2 regions of the Actinopolymorpha sp. B17G11 genome follow, and region 2 is predicted to be linked to the other one. Evidence: riboswitches for the same ligand, from Rfam matches in the RefSeq annotation. Region 2 holds a riboswitch; the other holds the start of a gene.

Region 1 (3,402 bases), on a different contig from region 2:
AGGCTTTCCAGGCAGTCCGCGACGAATTCCTGATAGATGCTCCAAGCCTCGTAAGTCCACGTTACGATCGAGGTCACGATCGCGGAAAGCATTGCCACGATGACTGCCGAACCCGCGCCAGCCGTCATCAGCGTTGCCCCACCACCAGCAATTGCGCCAGCAGTTGCTCCGACCACACTCGTGTTTGCAGCGTCTTCGATGCTCTCGTTCAGTGCTTCCTGGGCATCCGCCATCGCCCGGATTGCCGTGGCGACTGCTTCGCATCGACTTTCCAGCGCGTCGAAGCAGTCATCCACCTTGTTGTTGACGAAGCTGTCCAATGCCTCGGATGCCTCGTCCTGCCACTTCCTGCGAAGCTCATAAGCCGTCGGGGTTGTACCGCCAATACCGCTCCTGCTCAGGGCTCAGTGAGTCACTCATCACGATCAGCCCTCCTGGGCGGCCCCTCGTCGAGTGAGCGTCCGATCCGGTCGAACTCCTCCCTGCTCATCTCTTCGTCTTCCGCACTCCGTGCTGCCGCACGGTAGAGGACCTCCCGGAGTTCACTCATGGCCTCGGCACCATCACGAAGGAAGTCCCGGACTCCGCCCCGGATCCCGTCGTACTTCGCGACGACGTCCTCTTTGCCGCCACCGCTGTAGCCCCAGTCGGGTGCCGACAGGTAGCACGGCCCCTCGTCGAGTCGGCGGGCGAATCGCCAGAAGTCGGCACCGATGTCGAAGAAGCGGTCACCTGCCGCCCGGATTCGCCGGACGATCGATCTCGTTCATCGCCGCTCCTCTCCGCCTGCACCCGCTTACGGCAACCTTGCTCGAAGGACATCCATGCGTTGTCGCAGCCGATCGAGGTTCTCCTCTGCCACCTCCTCGATCGATCGCCCCCTGGTGAGTTCGGCGGCGAGATCGGTACGCCGCTGCACGATCGCCTCTTCACCTTCCCGCAGCGCGGCCTCGATGTTGCCCGCAAGCCGCGCCGGGTCGGTCTCGATGGCATAGCGGGTCCGGATCTCGAGCGAGAGCAGAACACCGTCACCGTTGAACTCGGCGGCGACGGCACCTCGTTCGCGCTCCACGCGGAGCGACTCCGAGGACAGCCTCGCGAGGATGTCCCGCGCCCCCGGGATCGTCGTCACCAAGCCGCGGAGCGCCGCGGCGACCTCGGACCCAGCGGCCTCGCTGAAGCCGGCGTCGGAGTAGGCCACCTGCTCGGCATGCGCCGCCTCGTCACGGGCGGCACGGTAGAGCGCCGCGACCTCCCGGTCCAGCACCTGGGCCTGCAGGACCCGCTGCCACCGCGGGTCGACTTCGACGTGCTTGATCCGGCCGACACCGTCGACGCTCAACTGGATCACCTTGCGTCGGTCCTCGACGGTGTGGCTCCGCGAGACAATCTGGTCGCGGACACGCTGCACGCGCCCATCCAAGGCGACGAACCCGAGCGCGAGATCGTCCGGTCCCGCCCCCATGGCGAAGCCATCCAGACTCACACGTGACCCCCGAGTAGTGCCTGACCTGCGCCGCGCTGGTGGCGAGCACCGTAACGGCTGGACATCGAATCATGTCAAGGTCTGGGGAGCACCTGCCAGCCCACGGGCCCGGCCCTCTGCACTAGGCTCGTGGTTACCGCGACTGGCGCAGGCAAGGTGGAATCGACCACCGGGGAGCGGCGTACGGGCTGCCGTACGACAGACACCGTCCCGTACGACCGAGCACGGGCACCGCGCGCCTGGGTGCCTGGGTCTGAGGGCGTGTCCCTGAACCACAGGGCACGCACGACCAGGCGGTCACCGAGTGACCGTCACCACCGCTGACCCAGGAGGAGCAATGACGCAGCGTACTGGTCTCGACCTCGCCGCCAGGCTGGCCGACGCCGACCCCGAGATCGCCCGGCTCATCGAGGCCGAGGGCCGTCGGCAGTTCGAGAAGATCCGACTGATCCCGAGCGAGAACTACGTGTCCCAGGCCGTCCTCGAGGCGACCGGCACGGTCCTCACCAACAAGTACTCCGAGGGCTACGCCCACAAGCGCTACTACGAAGGCCAGCAGATCATCGACGAGGTGGAGGAGCTGGCCGTCGCCCGCGCCAAGGAGCTCTTCGGCGTCGAGCACGCCAACGTCCAGCCCTACTCCGGCTCGCCGGCCAACCTCGCGATCTACCTCGCGTTCATGCAGCCGGGCGACACGTTCCTCTCCCTCGAGCTAGCGCACGGCGGTCACCTCACCCACGGCTCCCCGGTTTCTGCGACGGGCACCTGGTTCAAGCCGGTCCACTACGGCGTCGACAAGGAGACCGGCCGTGTCGACATGGACCACGTACGCGACCTCGCCCACAAGGAGCAGCCGAAGCTGATCTTCTGCGGAGGGACGGCGATCCCACGGCTGATCGACTTCGAGGCATTCGCGGCGATCGCCCGCGAGGTCGGCGCCATGCTCGTGGCCGACATCGCGCACATCGCCGGCCTGGTGGCAGGTGGCGTCCATCCCACGCCGGTCGGCCACGCCGACGTGATCTCGACGACCACCCACAAGACGCTCCGCGGTCCGCGTGGGGCGATGCTCATGACCACCGAGGAGTATGCGAAGCCCATCGACAAGGCGGTGTTCCCCGGTCTGCAGGGTGGGCCGCACAACCACACCACGGCAGCGATCGCGGTCGCGCTCCGCGAGGCCGCGACCGGTGAGTTCCAGGCGTACGCCAGTCAGATCGTGGCCAACGGGGCGGCGCTCGCCGACGCGCTCACAGCACGCGGCTTCGATCTCATTTCGGGCGGCACTGACAACCACCTGATCCTCATCGACCTCACGAACAAGGACGTCGGCGGCAAGCCGGCCGCGAAGGCGCTGGACCGGGCCGGCATCGAGCTCAACTTCAACACCGTGCCGTTCGACCCACGCAAGCCCTGGGCGCCGTCGGGGATCCGGATCGGCACTCCGGCGATCACCACCCGCGGCATGGCGCCCGAGCACATGCCCCAGATCGCGGCCTGGATGGACGAGGCCGTGGAGGCGGGCAAGAAGGACGATGGGGAGGCGCTCGACCGGATCGCGGCGGACGTCCGCGACTTCACCAAGGCGTTCCCCATCCCGGGCTGGCCGGCCAGCTGACTCTGGTCAGAGACAGCAGGGAGCCCCGCTGACGAGCGTTCGCCAGCGGGGTTCCTCCAGTCCTTGTGGGCGGCGCGGTCAGGCGCCGATGACCTGCGGATCCAGCATCACGGGGAACGGCACAGTCGCCTCCCACACCTGTCCGACCTCCACCTTGGTCACCAGACCGTACTCGCCCGGTCGCACGATCTTGCCCACCTTGATCGAGCCGTCCCTAGCCACGCGCCAGTAGGCGGGAATGCCGGCCCGGGCGTACTTGATCGCCTTGCTGCCATCGTCAAGGTCCTGCGTCGAATCG
Region 2 (3,402 bases):
ATTCACCCCGAAGCCAACCTGGTCGGCAGGGCCGGTTCCGTGGGAGACGAGCTCGGATCGGCGCTCATCGGATCCCGGCTGGTGCTCGATCTGATGCGGCTGTGCTTCCTGATGGAACGGCAGTACGCGCCCTATTCGAAGTGGTTCGGGACGGCCTTCTCCCGGCTGGCCTGCGCCGCCGAGCTGTCGCCGATTCTGTGGCAGGCGCTTCAGGCAGAGACGTGGCCGGAACGCGAGAACGCGCTGATGGCTGCCTACGAACAGGTCGCAGCGATGCACAACGCACTGAACATCACCCCACCCGTGCCCACCGAGGTGCACCACCTGTGGGACCGTCCTTTCAAGGTGATCTGGGGCGACTTTCCCGGCGCGCTCGGCGCCCAGATCCAGGACCCTGCCGTGAAGCGCATCGCCGAACGATGGCCCGCCGGCGGCGTCGACCAGTTCAGGGACCTTCTGCTGGCTCCCGGTAGCCGCAGCCTGCTGCTCCGCCTGTTTGAGTAGGTTCGCGGCACGAGGCTTGCGCAAGCAGGGTTTGCTCTCCGCGGGGACCTCGGCGTCCTCAGTGGTGGAACAACCGGAGGCCGGTACGGGCGAGAGCGATCTGATGCTCGCGGCAGGCGTCCTCCACTTCGTTGGAACGGATCGATCCGCCTGGCTCGGCGATGTAGCCGACGCCGTGCCGGTGTGCATGGTCGACGTTGTCGCGGAACGGCAAGGCGCCGTCCGAGACGAGCGCGACGCCACTCAAGCCAGTCAGCCACTGCCTGCGTTGGGCGTCTGTCAGCGCGGGTGCGGGCTTGGAGAGTGCGCTCGCCATTCGCGTACTCTCGTCCGGTGTGAGGTCGCCCTCGACGAAGCGGATCTGCCAGTTGATCCGGTCCTGACGCCGGATGTACGGCTGGAACGCGAGCGCGCGGACCGCCGGGTGGCGTCGAAGCCACCAGGTGTCGGTCTTCGCGCCGGCCAGGCGGGTGCAGTCCACGCGGGACTGCTGGCCGGCACCGATCCCCAGAGTCGCCCCACCACGCAGGTAACACACCGAGTTGGACTGCGTGTAGCGCAGGACCGCCAAGCCCAGCAGGAGATCCGCCGATGCCGTCGCGGGCAGCGCACCGCACACGACGTTGTCCAGCAGCGTCGTGGAGAGCGTCACCTCGTCGCGTTGCTGGAACAGCCGCAGGCCGAAAACGTCCCGTGCCTCGCACGCAGGGGGTCTGTAGGTTTCGTCTGCTTCCATGACCAGGAAGCGGCCATTCTTTTTCTTGCTGAGCGTCGCGACGGTGCCGGGGGCATAGCCGGGAGCGACGATGCCGTCGCAGACCACGTTGGTCAGCAGCGTGGCGAGTTCGGTGTCGACCGGGTGTGAGACGGCGGCGAAATCACCGTAGGAGGATTTCGGGTCGGCGTCGCGGGCACGCAGGTACGCGCTGGTGAGCGCGCCGACCTGCTCGCGGTCGATGGTGTAGAGCTCGGCGGTGACGTCATCGACGGGTCCGGCCACGGCCGCGCCGGCCGGCGAGACGTGCTTGAAGGAAGCAGCCGCTGGTCGGTGCAGGGCTCGGCTGGCGTCCAGCACCAGTTGCCAGCTGTTCAGCGCGTCCAGCATGTTGATGAACGACGGGTTGCCCTGCAGCACCCGGACCGGCCACTGGCCGGGGCGCACTGGCGCGGCGTTGGCCGCCTGCTGCGGGTTGATTCCGTAACGCAGATCCACGTCGTAGCCTCCTGGGTGTCAGCCGGACATCACTGACGGAGGCGCCCAGGCGGTCGACGCTCACGCGGGAAACGGCCGCTCCCTGGTGGTTGTCCACCTTCGCCAGTTGCGGCCAGGCCGAATCCTACCCGGCGAGGATCTCCTCGAGAACGAACGACGCGTCCGCCGGCAGGCCGTCGCCGTCGCGAACCGCCCAGGCGCAGACGACCAGGGCCTTCCAGAGCGCCCAGCCTTGTCCACGCTGCCAGGTCGCCTCGTCCACCTCCAGCCGATCGCGGAACGCGGCCCGGCTCTTGCCGGTCAGCATCGTCCAGGCGATCGCCAGGTCGCAGGCCGGGTCTCCGACCCCGCAGGTGCCGAAGTCGATGACGGCCGCGAGTGCACCGTCCTTCACCAGAAGGTTTCCCGAGGCGATGTCACCGTGGAACCAGACCGGCCGGTTGTCCCACGAGGCTCGCAACGCCCGTTCCCAGATCTCCTCGGCGGTCTCGGTCCGGATCAGGCCGTCCAAGGTCTCCAGAGAGGCCCGGGCCCACCCGTCATAGGTCGTCAGTGGTCCGCCACGGAACCAGTTGTGCAGTCCCGGGCCCGGTCCGCCTGTCGGGTCGATCCGCTGCAGGGACACCAGGAACTCCGCTAGGTCGATGGCGAACGCCGTCATGTCCTCGACGACGGCACGGTCCGCGGGTTCGGCACCGAGCCACCGATAGACCGACCAGTCGTGCGGAAAGCCCTCATCGGGTACGCCTCTGGCCAGCGGAACCGGGATCTCCAACGGCAACGTGGGGGCGAGAACCGGCAGCCACCGGTGTTCCTTCTCCACCGCCAGCGCGTACTCCTCGGCAGTCGGCAGCCGCACCAGCATCTCGTCACCGAGGCGGAAGGTGCAGTTGTCCCAACCCTGCGCATCGACCGGCCGGACCTCGAGGTCGGCCCACTGCGGGAACTGCGCGGCGATCAACCTGGACGCCACTGCGGCGTCGACCGGTTTCCTGTCCGGCAATGGCAGGACCTCGGGCGTCTCGTTCATCGAGGGCCGACCGTACGACGCCCCATCGGATCACCGCAAGCCGATTTCCGATCGCCCCGAACTCGGCTCGGTAGTCCCATGGGCTTCACGTGGGCGGCGTACCGAGAAAGATGATCGTCATCGGTCTCCCATCGGTCGTGGCTCCTTGGTGCAAGAGGGCGTGGCTGCCGTTAGCCATGACCAGGGGGTGGGTCCGAGGTCGTCGGCGTCGGCGCTGGTGGCGTGCTTGACGTTGGTGACGAGTGCCCAGCTTCGTCTGAGGGGCGTGAGCCGGAGGGCGTGGCTGAGGATGTCTCTTAGTTCCTGGAGGCTGGCGTAATCAGTCCACGCCTGAAGATATGAGTCGATGATCATCTGCAGCGACGGATGGTTGAGACTGTCGCTGAAAGGGCCTGGCAGTGACCATCGACGGTGACATTCGAAGAGGGGCGCCATGAGGGATAGGAACGGATGGGTCCAAGCAGCGTCGCCAAAGTCGATGAAGCGGTGGTGGCCGCCGGGGGTACGGGCGGCCAGGACGTTGCCTGGCCAGAGATCGCCGTGGTCGACGCAGGACGGGATGGGCGAGTTGACGAGGACAGTCCCGGACTCAGTGAGCGCGTCGAGGTTCGTGAGCAGCAGATCCTTTTGCAGGGCGGTGATGCGTCGTGGGTCC

The links. A riboswitch is a leader RNA that binds a small molecule or an ion and turns the genes downstream of it on or off. The one in region 2 is predicted to bind ZMP and ZTP.
Region 1: another riboswitch for ZMP and ZTP. It lies ahead of glyA (serine hydroxymethyltransferase); the one in region 2 lies ahead of ABN028_RS12650 (phosphoribosylaminoimidazolecarboxamide formyltransferase).

Annotation. Positions count from the first base shown of each region.
Region 1 covers NZ_JBEFTW010000050.1:6,464-9,865, reverse strand. The annotation lists gene ABN028_RS32065 (hypothetical protein) at 1-320, opposite strand, end outside; gene ABN028_RS32060 (hypothetical protein) at 413-550, opposite strand; gene ABN028_RS32055 (hypothetical protein) at 797-1,486, opposite strand; ZMP/ZTP riboswitch at 1,615-1,738, shown strand; gene glyA (serine hydroxymethyltransferase) at 1,824-3,104, shown strand; gene ABN028_RS32045 (Uma2 family endonuclease) at 3,183-3,402, opposite strand, start outside.
Region 2 covers NZ_JBEFTW010000009.1:178,156-181,557, forward strand. The annotation lists gene ABN028_RS12645 (DUF4037 domain-containing protein) at 1-504, shown strand, start outside; gene ABN028_RS12650 (phosphoribosylaminoimidazolecarboxamide formyltransferase) at 563-1,717, opposite strand; ZMP/ZTP riboswitch at 1,754-1,837, opposite strand; gene ABN028_RS12655 (aminoglycoside phosphotransferase family protein) at 1,842-2,747, opposite strand; gene ABN028_RS12660 (phosphotransferase) at 2,865-3,402, opposite strand, start outside.